Regions from separate parts of the Labilibaculum antarcticum genome, predicted to be linked through region 2. Evidence: riboswitches for the same ligand, from Rfam matches in the RefSeq annotation. Region 2 holds a riboswitch; the other holds the start of a gene.
The links. Region 2 has a riboswitch for cobalamin ahead of ALGA_RS17015 (ABC transporter substrate-binding protein). Riboswitches for the same ligand answer to the same signal wherever they lie in the genome.

Region 1 (6,856 bases), 200 kb from region 2:
CTTCTCATTAAATCAGTTAACTCAATCAAGGCTGTTGGTGCATTTCCAAACACATACATTGCATCAGGATGCTCTTCAACTGCTAAACGAACTCCAGCCTGAGTGCGGGTGATGCCATGTTTTTCGGACAATTCCATGGTTCGGGGATCGTGCAAATAACACTTGATCTCTACTCCCATTCTCTCGCAGGCTTTCTTGCGAATTCCCGACTGAACCATGGTAACATCGGTAATGATTACACCCCCTTTTTGAAGGTATTCATTCAATTTCGGAGCTGCATTATTCTGAACTTTCAAAATCTTAGCCAATTCAAAATCCGCAGATGTATGAATGCAATGCAAGAGCATCCATTTTGTTTCCAAAGGCAAATCCATTCCTTTTAATTCGGAAGCAATGGTTCTGAAGCTTTCCTGCATAATCAATGGTCCCGGTCTTCCCGTTTCCTCTTCTTTGTCGTAATATCCGCGTGGTGTAATAAATCGATCACCAGAAATATAGCTTTGTGAATTTCCAATAATTACAAGCGAGAACATATCTACCATTTCAGGATCGAAATCGCGTAAGTTTGTCAAAGTAATTTGTTCCTCGGCACGAGCCACCTGACGCACAATAGCAACTGGTGTTGTCTCTTCTCTTTCCTCCAAAAACAATTCCCGTAAGCGATACAATTGCCAATATCTTTTCTTGCTTTTAGGATTGTAAATTGCTGTTACAAAATCGCCCATTACTGCCGCTTTAATGCGCTTTTCGATCAAAGCATAACTGGTCAATAAATCCGACAAGGAAAGAATAACCAAATCGTGACTAAGTGGAGCGCCCAATTTTGCTGCTGCCGCCTGAAAAGCAGAAATTCCCGGTATAACTCTTAACTCTACTTTCGATTGCGTTTTCTCAGCCATTTCGAAAACAAGCGATGCCATTCCGTAAATCCCGGCATCTCCCGAGCTGATTACAACAACATCTTTTCCTGTTTCAGCCAATTCAAAAGCTTTTTCGGCACGCTGCACCTCCTGACGCATTCCCGTATCCATACATTCTGTTCCTTCTTTTAGAAATGATTCTATGAATTGGAAATAATATTTGTATCCTATCACCACATCGGCTTCTCTTATTGCATCTATTGCCGGATTTAAAAATAGATCCGGACTTCCTGGTCCGAGGCCTGCAACGGTTATTTTTCCAAGTATATTTGGCATGATATATTATTTGTTTCCGTAAAAAATTAAAATGGCGAAATATGGAATTTGCCTGTCCCTCAAGCTGTCCATATCAGTGCAGGTAAATTGCTTCTCGGTTCCTAAATACTCCCCATAAAAAAATTGCAATTTGCTTTCTTCAATGAATTCCTTAATCCACTCGCGAACCTTCGAAATTTTCATTAAAACCACCGTTTGATTTTGAGCAAGTAAAGCCTTTAGCTCCGGCTTATTTTCCAAATCGGGAGCAACCAGAAGCTTGTCGTTTTGAGTGACCAATGGCAGTTTGCCTACCGAGCCTCCTAAAATAAATGCCGGAACTCCCGGAATCATCTCAAAATCGACACTATTCTTCCTGAAATCTTCAAGCAAATAGGAAAATGTGCTGAAAAATGAGATATCACCTTCACTCACAACTGATACCTGTTTGCCTTCTTCAACATCTTTCTGTACTTTTAAAAACAAATCAGCATAAGCCTTCACCGCATGCGATCGATCTTTACTCATCGGTACATTAATAGGGATGAATTTCTTCTCCTCTACATCCAATTGCTTCAAAATCACCAATGAAAAACTATCCTGATTTCCTTTTGATGATTGCGTTGCCGGATAGTAAATCTTCTCCGATTTCTTCAAACAATTCAAGGCTTTCACCGTTATTAACTCAGGATCTCCCGGTCCTAACGCTACACCAAACACTTTTCCGCTCATATCTTTTATTCCCCTCTTCTATTATTGATGATGATGTCCGTGATCATGACTATGCCCGTGATCGTGTCCATGATGATTGTGTGGCTCCACCCCGGTTAAAACAGTAGTTGCTACCAAATCAACTTTTCCGTCTAACACTTCTTGTAATCTTGTATTCAATACCTCAAACAATCCATTCACATCACCTAACAAGGGTGCAATTGCGATGTTCTTATCCGGATTTTCTTTTGCAAAAACCTCCATCGTATCATTTGCTTTATCCATATAAACTCCAGGAAAAAATACAAAAGGCAACATCACAATATTTTTAAACGGCAAGACCTTCAACCAATCCAATACCACAGGCAATGCCGGATAAGTCATGTTGCTCGTGTAGGCATTAACAGCAAAAGGATAATTCTGTTTTTCCTGAATCAAACGGGTCATCTTCGCCAAATCGGCATTGGCCTCGGCTTTGGAAGCTCCAATACCTAGTCCCAGAAATGCAGTATCATCAATCTTCCAATCCTTATTTTTAAGAGTTTCACTTATGAGCTGCACTCCGTACTCAACCATTTCATTACATGTCCCGATGTAATTGGCCAACTGAATCTTCACCTTATATTTATCCTGAAGGCCATTTAAGGCATAAGGAATATCTCTTTCCATATGCACTCCTGTAAATAAAAAGACAGGAATAGCAATAATCTCTAAGACTCCTTTTTCAAGCAATCGCTTCACACCCGTCTCAAAATCCGGTTCAGACAGCTCCAAAAATCCATATTCAACCTCATAATCCGTAACTTGAGACGCAAATCGCTCTGCAAACTCTTGAAAAGCTCTTGCTCCTCTTTCTTTGCGGGTTCCATGCCCACACAGTAAAATTCCTTTTCTGTTCATAGCTATCAAATTTCTGTTTCGGCCATTTGATTAATCAGTGGTGATAATTGTTCTGAATAGGCGACTACTTCCCCAACAATAAATATTGCCGGTGGTTTAAAATCATGCTCCTCCATCTTTGCCACAATATTTCCTAAAGTTCCTTTTAGCACTTCCTGTTCCGGCAAAGTTCCCCAACGAATCATGGCAACCGGTGTTTCTGGTTTCCTGCCATTTGCCATCAGATTTCGAACAATTCGTGCTGCCTGTGTAACCCCCATATAGAAAACAAGAGTATCAATACCCGTAGCAATCTTATCCCACTGAATTTCTGTTTTGTGATTATCACACTGATGTCCTGTGAAAAAAGCTACTGAAGAAGCCACATTTCTCAATGTAACAGGAATACCAGCGGCTCCAGGAACAGCAAATCCTGCCGTAATACCAGGAATCACTTCAAACTCAATGTCATGTTCTTTCAAACCCAATATCTCTTCCGCGCCACGACCAAATACGAATGGGTCTCCACCTTTCAATCGTACAATCTTCTTTCCTGCTAATCCTAACTCAATCAGCATTCCATTGATCTCTTCCTGTGGATAGGTATGTTGTTTGTTCCTTTTCCCAACGTAAATAATTTCACAATCAGATTTACAATAGGCTAACAATTCCTTGTTTACCAAATAATCATATAGTACTACGTCTGCATTTTCAATGGCGCGAATAGACTTCAGTGTGATTAATTCAGGATCGCCCGGACCAGCACCAACAATGCTCACTTTACCTCTTTTAGGATTCATTTCATCTTGATTTTAAAGTATACAAACGGTAGTTTGCCTTTAAGTTATGAGTACAACAATTCGGTCCTGTTGAAAACAACAAGCTGAATTATTAAATTGTATTAATTTGGGAGTAATCTTAGGCTCCAAAAATTAAACTTTTGCGAATCGCATTTTTCTGCCTTCGCTCTTTCATAAAGTTTTGGAGTTAACCAGTTCGTTTTATCAATAAACGAGATGAACAGAGTGTCATCTATAACCGATCTAAATTTTAAAATTTGGTTCCGAATTAACGAACCAAGCATAATATGCCACTTAGGCATAAACATAGTCTTTCTCTTCATAATCTAACTTTTAGTCCCGAAAGTATCGATTAAACAAAATTGCTTTTAAGCAGGTCTTCTGACTTTCTCCCTCTTGTTGCGCCTTCCCATATCTTCCATAAGATACAGTGACATCATGCAACAGAGTTTGGTATAGAGATTACAGCTGCGGGTACAGTTCCGGACTCAAACCGGATTCCCTCTTTAATATCAAATCAAGTGATAGGATATTGCCAAATCGCGAAACAAATGTATCAATATTAATTCAAGATTTTAAGCATTCCTCACATCATTATTGAGCTTCGAATAACACCAACCACAATCTATCCTGATAATCTGACACATACAAATATGAAATAAGTCTCACATCTGTCGAGAAACATATTTTACAAGTTTAGTCCAGAACATAAAAGAAAACATCCACACCTATATTTTATTATGTGTCATAATATGATGTTCTCTACATTTATGCTAATCTAAACTTCTATTATCATGAGTAAAGTAAGACTGTAAATTGATGGAATTCGAATTTACCGCCCAAAGAAAAGCGGGCAATTACACTTTGTAATAATTGCAGATCACACAATCGAAGCGGATAAAATAATGGCGACTACAATTCCTCTAGAACCGTTTAAAGTAAGCGTCATGATAATGAATATTTCTTAGACTCCAATCAACCGGGTTCTGAAGGCTTATATATCCTAAGCAGAAAAATGCTTAAAGACAGAGAATTAAATGTTCATATCTACTTAAGACTCACAAGAAAAAGCCAAAGAGATTTAGGTGAAATATTAAAAGATATAGAAACAGGAGTAGCAGGTGATGCATCTAATATCGTGACTGATATCGTTGGTGCAGTTAATGTTTCTTGATTAATCATCTCGAAAAAGGCCGTCTCGTTGGTTGGTAAAATGGTAAAGGATATTCCGGATAGATATTTTGGATTTATGAGCGCATTTGAAAGGTTTGGTCCGGAATTCGAGGCCCTGACCGAAATCGACCGGAAAAAAAAATTCACTGGAGACACTTCCCTTATTTACAGTTGGTCACTTGAAGAATCGATACAAAATACAAGGCAAAAAAAAAGGCTGATTTTCATCAGCCTTTTGTATTTCTAATAGTATAAAAATCGTTTTATTTTATGTGTTGCTGTTTTCTGAAATGGATCAACGTGAGCCACGATCAATTGAACCTGTGAAAATTTGTTCACCCGGGAGTTCACATATACCTGTAACTCCTGCATCAATTCATCGACTGTAAGATCAACATAATTACCCATCTCTTTTTTAACATTATGATATTGCTGTTCCAGCTCCTCATAATTAAAATGAACCATTGCGACTAATTTGCCTTTCTGTTCAATAACTACAGATTCGACTACATGCTTAAAGTTATTGATTACCGATTCAATTTCTTCCGGATAAATATTTTCACCACTTGCTCCTACGATCATATTTTTTAAACGACCTTCAATGTATAAGTAATTGTCCTTATCCATTTTTGCGAGATCTCCGGTTTTAAACCAACCATCCTCTGTAAGCACCTCTTTGGTTTTCTCAGGTTCTTTATAATAACCCATCATTACATTATCCCCTTTTGCCCAAACTTCACCAATTTGAGTAATAGGATCAGGATTATTGATTTTCAGCTCAACTCCGACTAAAGCAGGGCCTGTCGATTTAAATTTAGTAATTGCCGGACCGCTTCCAGCAATTAATGGTGCTGTTTCGGTTAATCCGTAACCAATGGCATATGGAAATTTTGCTTCACGTAAAAAAAGCTCAACTTGCGAATTCAATTTCGCACCACCAATACCAAAAAAGGTTAATTTACCTCCAAAGGTTTCCATCAATTTCTTTCCTGCTATGGCATTTAGTTTTTTGCGGAAAAAAGGAATCTTATATAAATATCTGGTAACAGCCTTACCATTTATTGATGGCAAAATCTTACTCCTATAAATCTTTTCGATAATCAAAGGAACCGAAAACATAATGGTTGGTTTCACGTCCTTAAATGCAGAAATCAACAATGAAGGAACCGGAGCTTTACCCAAATAATAAATACAAGCACCAGCAATCATAGGTATCACATAGCCCAAAGTATTCTCATAAGTATGAGATAATGGTAATATGGAAAGAAAACGATCCGTTTCATCTATAGGATGAATCGTTTTTGATGCAATCGCATTAGAGCAAATATTTTTATGTGACAACATTACACCTTTTGAACTTCCTGTAGTTCCGGAGGTGTAAATAATTGCCGCCATATCTTCCTCGTTCACTTCATACCTGCACTCAGGTGTTAGTGAAGAATCAAAATTAATTTCATTCTTATTCGAAGAAATCAGACTGAAATCCTCAATTGCAAGCTTGTGATGCAAAGTATCAACATCAAGATTTTTTATTTTTGGCAACAATCCTTTTGAAACAAAAACTAGTTTTGCTTCTGAATGCCTCAATATGTTTTCAATCTCATATTCACTAAAATCGGGTAGCATAGGTACAACTACTGCTCCCATAAAAGTGGTTGCATAGTAGGCCATACCCCAATTAGGCATATTTGTACTCAAAAGAGCAATTTTATCACCAGGTTTTACTCCTAATTTTTCAAAAAATACAATCAAGGCTTGAATATTAGAATATACCTCGTTATAAGTAAAAGGAGTTTGCCCCACAAGGGCCATTGCGTTACAGTTGCCGAATTTCTCTACTGTTTCTGTAAAAAGCGCAGGAAATGTTAAACTTTTATACTGTTTCATCATGGTTTTATTTGTCCGTTGCAGTTCAATATTAAGGTTGAATTAATACAAATCACAGGTGCAAGTTAAAAAAAAAACAACATCCGTATTATCTTTTCAACGAATTGCTTGACATCCTACATATACGTTAAACACTCAGAAAAGTTCTCAAAGCTCTACACAATAACACTTTCAGATCCATATTATAAGGAAATAACCAAAGAATAATTCGACCTATTAAATCCTGAAATA
Region 2 (6,856 bases):
CAAGCATTATTGCAGCTCCTATTAGTATTACCGCTGGCATTAATACCTTATGGCTTGCTGTTCTAAAAATTGATCGGGCAATATGCGGTACCGCAACACCAACAAAAGCAATAGGGCCTGTAAATGCGGTTAAAGTTCCGGCGATTAATGCCGTACTTATAATAACAGCAATTCTAGTTCGATTCACTGAAATACCTACACCACGAGCATAATTCTCGCCCAATAAAAGTGCATCCAAGGGTTTTATCAGAAAAAAGGCAATAATTAATCCGCAAAAAACTATGGGTGCCATTACTTGCATTTCATTCCATGTAACACCTGCCAAGCTTCCAAAAGTCCATACTATAAAACTTTGTATTTGTTCTGGGGCGCTAAAATATTGCAGAATATTTACAACGGCGCCAGTAATGCTTCCAAACATGATTCCAATAATTAGTAATGAAACACTATCTGATATTCGGATGGATGCCAAGGCCACAAGCATAAACACTACCGATGCACCAACAACGGCTGAAACAACCAATGCCCAACTACCCAAAAAAGCCGAAATGGCACCAAAAGCAACTGGCATTATAGCAGATGCCATCACCATTAAGGCAACCCCTAAACTGGCTCCGGAACTAATTCCCAAAACGTAAGGTCCAGCCAATGGATTTCTAAAAAGAGTTTGCATCATTAAACCTGTAACCGACAAACCAGCTCCTACAATAATTGCAGTTAATGCTTTTGGCAGTCTAAAATTCAAAATGATGTAATTCCATGAGTTTTTCACATCAGCGCCAGAAAGAATTGCGAATACCTTTTTAAAAGGAATACTTACACTTCCATAGATTAAATCCATCAGGAAAATTCCACAGATGAAAAGTAGTATGATCCCAAATATGGCCGCAAAAAAACTTCCTTTTTTTATCGATTGCATAATTCGTCTATTTCAATTGCTGATAGTAATGTAATTCGTAGTTTGGCAACAACTCCGGATGCAGAATTTTGATAACATCCTTAAACACTACATCGGGCTGCATTACTCCAAGTTCGTACCAATCGTTGGCCCCGCTTTCTTTCATTCGCTTGGTGTAGCAATATACCTGACCATTTTTATAGGACTTGAAAAGAGAATATCGCGAATCGAGTCCATTCATATCTTCCAAAGTTCTGCATTGACCAGGCCCAAACCAAATGTCGGCCTCGGATTGTTTATCAAAAACAACCTCGAAACTTAATGGCATACTTCCACTGGTGCTATCAGAAAACCAACAATAATCGGCTTTGCCATCTCGCAGAAATTGAGCCAAATAACTCTGTCCTCCCGGCATGTACCATGTTCCTTTAAAATTGTAACCTGAAAGAATACTTGGTTTGCTCTCAACATGTTCAACCAATTTTTTCAAGTCATTATATCTCTGTTCCAGAGCAATAAAAAGTTTCTCCGCCTCAGCTTCCTTATTAAAAAAGGCCGCAATAAATTTTGCCCATTCAGCACGCGCCAAAGGTGAAGTTTCCATCCACTCAATATTATAGGCTACAGGCAAACCTGCATTCATTAGTTTAGTTTCACTATCGGTGATATTCATAAAACCAGCCACCATTACCAATTCAGGGTCTAAGTCAACAATTTTCTCAAAATTTAAAGTTTCAGCATGCCCAACGGCCTGTATTATACCTTCCTGAGCCTTTTTATTCAAATCCTCATCGTAAATACGGTCGTTCAAAGAGACAGCAACGATTCTGTCCTGAACATTTAAAAACTTTAAAATTCCGATTTGTGTACTTGATAGGGCGGCAATACTTCTTACAGGAACTTCTACCAACAAACCATCAGTAGGAACCTGAACATTCGTGTTTTCTCCACGATTCTTCAAATAGTATTTTTGAAAAATTTTGCCCTCGTTCCATGGATCCCAAACGATTAATTCTTTTAAGCCATTATCGAGAATTTTAATATCGAATCCTTTTGCATATTTAATATGAGTAGGATGATAAAAGGCGAGATCCGGAGGGAAATTTTGAGTCGACTTTTTCGTTTCCTTTTTTTTAGGACCCGATTGACAAGAAATAGTACCTAAGAATAGAAATAGGATTAATGCCCAATAGATTGATTTTGCTAAATTCATTTTCTTCCACAATAATTGTGGGGATAGCATACGAGAAAATACAATTGCAACAATTATACCTTCGTTACTCAGTTCCCCGAAGTTACGAAACAGTTCAATATACTAGGCAGGTCTTCTGGCTTACCCATTCTAACGCCTTCCCATGCGAAACAACATTCACATAGTGACTAATTTGTTAGAACTTATCAATGATAAATCATTGAGGGCTTACAGCTGCGGGGACAGCTCCGGTATTACACCGGATTCCCATTTTAATTCTCAAAAGGTGAGAAACCCAATTCTTGCAAATCTATGGATTATTTCGGAAAAAGAAGATGTTTTGAAAAAGCAATATGCAATTTATACCGATTGTCGTTTCGTTTGAATCATAAATCCGCAAGCTCATCTGCGACCCAATTCAACATGCATCGGCATCCTTAGTTTGTAGTCTTCTTAAATAGACTAAGTGAAACAAGAAAAATAGTTTATTCACCCTTGAATAAAAAGCTCCATTTGGTATTCCATACTATAAAAGCAAAAAGACTGAATCATAGTAAATGAAAAAGTCTTTGTATAAATATTTACAGACATAAATAATGAAAATATATGAACACGCCATGGCATGTCCCTACCTCAATGCATTCATCTGGATTTCCAACTTCGCCGAAAACTCTTCAATATCCTTTGTAATAAATTCGTGAATTACATTTTCGGGGGCAACTTCCTGAATGATCTCCTTCACCCTATTGGATTGAAATGGTAAATGCTGATCGATTTGAAGCACATGTTTTCGTGCCGTTGAATATTTCTCTGAGTGGCTCAAGTCCGACCAGTCCATTGGCAAACCCGTCATTACTTGTTTTGTTTGATATTCTCCCGACAAACTTAGATTTAAATGCAAACTATTGATTTTCCCCTGAATATCCTTCGACAATCGGGATATCCGATCCAAAACAAAATCAATTGCCTCATCCTCGCACCTCAAAGCAATATTGGTATTCATTAAATGTCCTGTATCCAAGAGCAAATTCCAATTTGAGAAATCCAAACGCGATGCAAAATCATCGGCCTCGGCCGGAAACAAGAAATCGAGACCTGGCCACCATAAATTTTCAATTGCCAGCGTAACCGGAGGTTCACCATCACCAAATTCCTGTGCTGTTCGGTTTAGCATTTCCGAAAAACTTGACAAGACCTCTGTGCTTTTGTAAGTGAAATCGCGGGTGAAAGAATGGTCCAGTTCTATATGTGCAGCATGCAAAACGGCATGTGCTGGATTAAAATGAGCTGCATGTTCCCACAATTTCTTTTGCGATGCAATCATTTCTAAAGCATTCTTACCTCCACAGCAAAATTGCAGATGCTTTGGTGAGGTATCCGGGAAATAATAGTTAGCAGCATCTTCCCCTTTTCTCCAAACATCCAACCAAGTAACCCAAAAAGGCAAGTGCACACTTTTCACAATATCTTTAGGAATCTCAACAGATGGATGATCGTAACCTATTAAAAGTTCGACCCCATCGATATTTTTAGCCGCAATATATTCTGTTAGTCCGTCCCATTTATTCGAAAACCGATTCACATCGGATGGATGAACGGAAAAATCTATCAGGTTTTGGTAGTTCATATATAATAGTGTGATTTTTCTTCCCTATACTTATTAAAACAAGGGTTGATATTAAATTCACATCAAAAATAGTCTTAAATGATCATTTTTTCACCCCCCACACTTGATATTTTTGATCTCTTTTTTCACCTGCCAAGTAAAAAAATGACGTTTTGGCCATTTTTCGCAATATTCGAAAACGTTATCATAAAAACGAAACATCCCTTTTAAGCTTAATAATGATAAATTTCTTTATTAAATCTATGTAACGCAAACAATTTCGGGAGCTTCCGCAACCGTTTTAAGTTGTTTTTTTTGTTATTTCTTCAATTTTGTGGTTTGTTATTTAGATCATTTCTAAGATTTATCTCTAGATTTACAATGTCAGCTAACAACAAATAATCGATAGTTGATTTAGTAAATTTTTAATCATTAAATTTTAAAACTATGAAAACGAAAAACACATTTAAAGGATTGGTATTGGGAGTAATACTATTCTTAGGCGCAAGTTCAGCATTTGCAACCGGAAACATTCGAATTAATCCTTATTTGGATACTGATTTCTCAATTGTATCTATTATCAATCCAACTGAATCAGTTCTTAAAATGAAGATTTACGATGAAGCTGGAAACTTGTATTATTCAAATAAAGTAAACGGTGGAACTTCAGATCAAAAATTGCTTGATTTCTCATATCTTGAAGATGGAACATACAAAATTGTTTTGACTGGCAAAGAAGATAAATTGGAAAAGAACTTTGAAATTATTAACAGCAAACAAGTAGCTGAATTAGGTGATGAAATGACTGAAAAAACTCTTTTCAGAACTGAAGACAACAATCTGTTTGTAACCTACCTATCATTTGAAAATGCAACATTTAGTATTTCTATTAATGACGCATTTGGAAATGAAGTATATACTAACTCTTATGCATCGGAACCAACTTTCTCTAAAAAGTTCAATGTAGAAGCATTGCCAAAAGGAGATTATAAAGTTCGTTTAGTGTCGGATAAAAAAGAGTATAACTATGCCTTCAGAAAGTAGTGACCAAAGTGGTTCTAGTGACCAAATGATTCTAAAGAATCATTCCTATATAATAAGTGTAAGCCTTGAGAAATCAGACCTACACTTATTTTTTTGTTTTAATTAAAACGAAAAACACCTTCCGAAGAAGGCGTTCCATTATTTCTCTATAGGAAATGAAGAATTACGACTCTTCTGAATGAAGCATAGCTTCTTCTTTTTTTACAGGAGCTTCCTTAGGAACTGAATTCTCATCAACTGGCGCTACTGTTTTTTTCCTGTTTTTCACTTCTTTTTTGGTATTCGTTTTCCGCACTTTATGAATTAAGCAGCTAAACATATACTCTTCGGCTTTCGACTGATCTTCTTTCATGAGCATTTTTCCTGTTTTCGAAATATCGCTCAACTGCTTCCACAAATGATCAAATTCTGCATTGTTATCAACAACCAGTTGCTTTCTTTCACTAGTCTTTTGCTCCTGCATTAAATTTAAATTGTATACTTTCTGGGTCATTTCATCCAATTCGGCACCAAGACTTTCTTTATAGCCTTTCTCTTTTAACATCTCCAAATTTTTGGTGATATTTTGCTGAATCACTTTTACTTTAGCACAATAGCCTTCAACATTTCTCAATCGGATCATTTTTTTGGCTTCTTTCACTCCAAAATCGGAAGCTTTCACAAGCATCGATTTATTCGCTCGCTGTGCATAAGCCGAAATAAGTTCCAACTTGTGCAGAATTGCATCAAGACCATCATACAAATCAGAAGTAATTTTTTTAATCTCTGCGGTTTGTGTTTTCGACTGAGTAAGATCAGCAACACGATGAATTTTATTTTGCAAAGCAGCAACAAACTCATCATTAAAGTCTGGCGAAAAGCTAACAAACTTTTCACGATCACGTAAAAACATTTGCAATAAAATCTCTCCCACTACGGGCAGTTCTTCTTGTTTGAATTTATAATATAAACTCATGTGTAAATAATTAGTTTGATTAATACTATGTTGATTTAAAAATAATTTATTCCAAAACTCAACTAACAAAACTCCCAAACACACTTTGCATTTATTTTAAGGCTTTGCCCAAAAACTAATACAGATCATCCTACATTTTAACTAAACGATATTTTCATTCCCCGGCCCTACATTTACACACCCTTACGAATATCTTCAGCTCCCTTGAGCTACATTCCGACTCCCTTGAGCTACAATTCAATTCCTTCGGGTTACATTTAGGGTCCCTTAAGGAACATACAAACTAGCTTTTCCAACAAATACATTCCCTTTAAGAACAACAAGATATTTCCGAGATAAAATCTACATTTCTCAAAGCCCTCAACCCAATTATTGCTGAAAACCGCCTTCTAAAAAAAGAACCTAACCTACTACTCATTAAGAACATATCACAAAACAAGTAGCTAAGGATAACAGTAACTATTAAAAGCATATCTAATTTAGTTTATTCCAGATTATCCTTCAAATAATTTAACATTTATTTTATCTCAAATAAATGTTATTATACTAAGCCTATTTCCCTGACCAATAAATCCAAGGATCTTGAATAAAAATTCAACACCAAGCTTGTATTTAAATGACATTTACATTATTCCAGTACAAAATATAGTCTCGTAAATACTCTCGCTTTGCTTTGTTATGCAAATGCAATAGACTATTTTTGCATCCAATTTTACTAAAAATGGGGTAAAACCCCTTAAACCGCTATTATGAGACTATTACTATTTATAACTGCCATACTAATGTGTAGCTGCAGTCATTTACCCGAAAGAAATTTCGAATTCAATTACAAAGTAAGTTTACCAGCCAATTCGGCACAAGACATCAAAATTTGGATTCCGGTACCTACAAGCAACGAAGTACAAAGCATCGGTAATCTATCAATTGATACTGATTTGGATTATGAGATTAAAAAAGAAGAGAAGCACGGCAACACCTATCTGTATGCTTCAATTAATGGGGGTCTGGCGAAATCAACTGAAATCAACATGCATTTTACGGTGAACAGAAAGCAAATTGGAAATGTCGATTTCGAAGGAGTAAATCTTTCGAACTATCTGGGTTCAAACAGACTTGTTCCTGTTGGCGGCCGATTCGATTCTATTATCGCGGCAAACGCCT

Region 1: linked by a shared signal. The riboswitch ahead of ALGA_RS17860 (hypothetical protein) and the one ahead of ALGA_RS17015 (ABC transporter substrate-binding protein) in region 2 are both predicted to bind cobalamin.

What each region holds. Positions count from the first base shown of each region.
Region 1 covers NZ_AP018042.1:4,489,142-4,495,997, reverse strand. Annotated here, with positions in the region: gene cobJ (precorrin-3B C(17)-methyltransferase) at 1-1,196, opposite strand, end outside; gene cobI (precorrin-2 C(20)-methyltransferase) at 1,203-1,907, opposite strand; gene ALGA_RS17870 (sirohydrochlorin chelatase) at 1,929-2,786, opposite strand; gene cobA (uroporphyrinogen-III C-methyltransferase) at 2,792-3,565, opposite strand; gene ALGA_RS17860 (hypothetical protein) at 3,667-3,888, opposite strand; cobalamin riboswitch at 3,920-4,120, opposite strand; gene ALGA_RS23020 (hypothetical protein) at 4,581-4,739, shown strand; gene ALGA_RS17850 (AMP-binding protein) at 4,982-6,625, opposite strand.
Region 2 covers NZ_AP018042.1:4,288,477-4,295,332, reverse strand. Annotated here, with positions in the region: gene ALGA_RS17020 (iron ABC transporter permease) at 1-919, opposite strand, end outside; gene ALGA_RS17015 (ABC transporter substrate-binding protein) at 927-2,111, opposite strand; cobalamin riboswitch at 2,200-2,404, opposite strand; gene ALGA_RS17010 (TIM barrel protein) at 2,719-3,717, opposite strand; gene ALGA_RS17005 (hypothetical protein) at 4,144-4,740, shown strand; gene ALGA_RS17000 (hypothetical protein) at 4,904-5,695, opposite strand; gene ALGA_RS16995 (transglutaminase domain-containing protein) at 6,445-6,856, shown strand, end outside.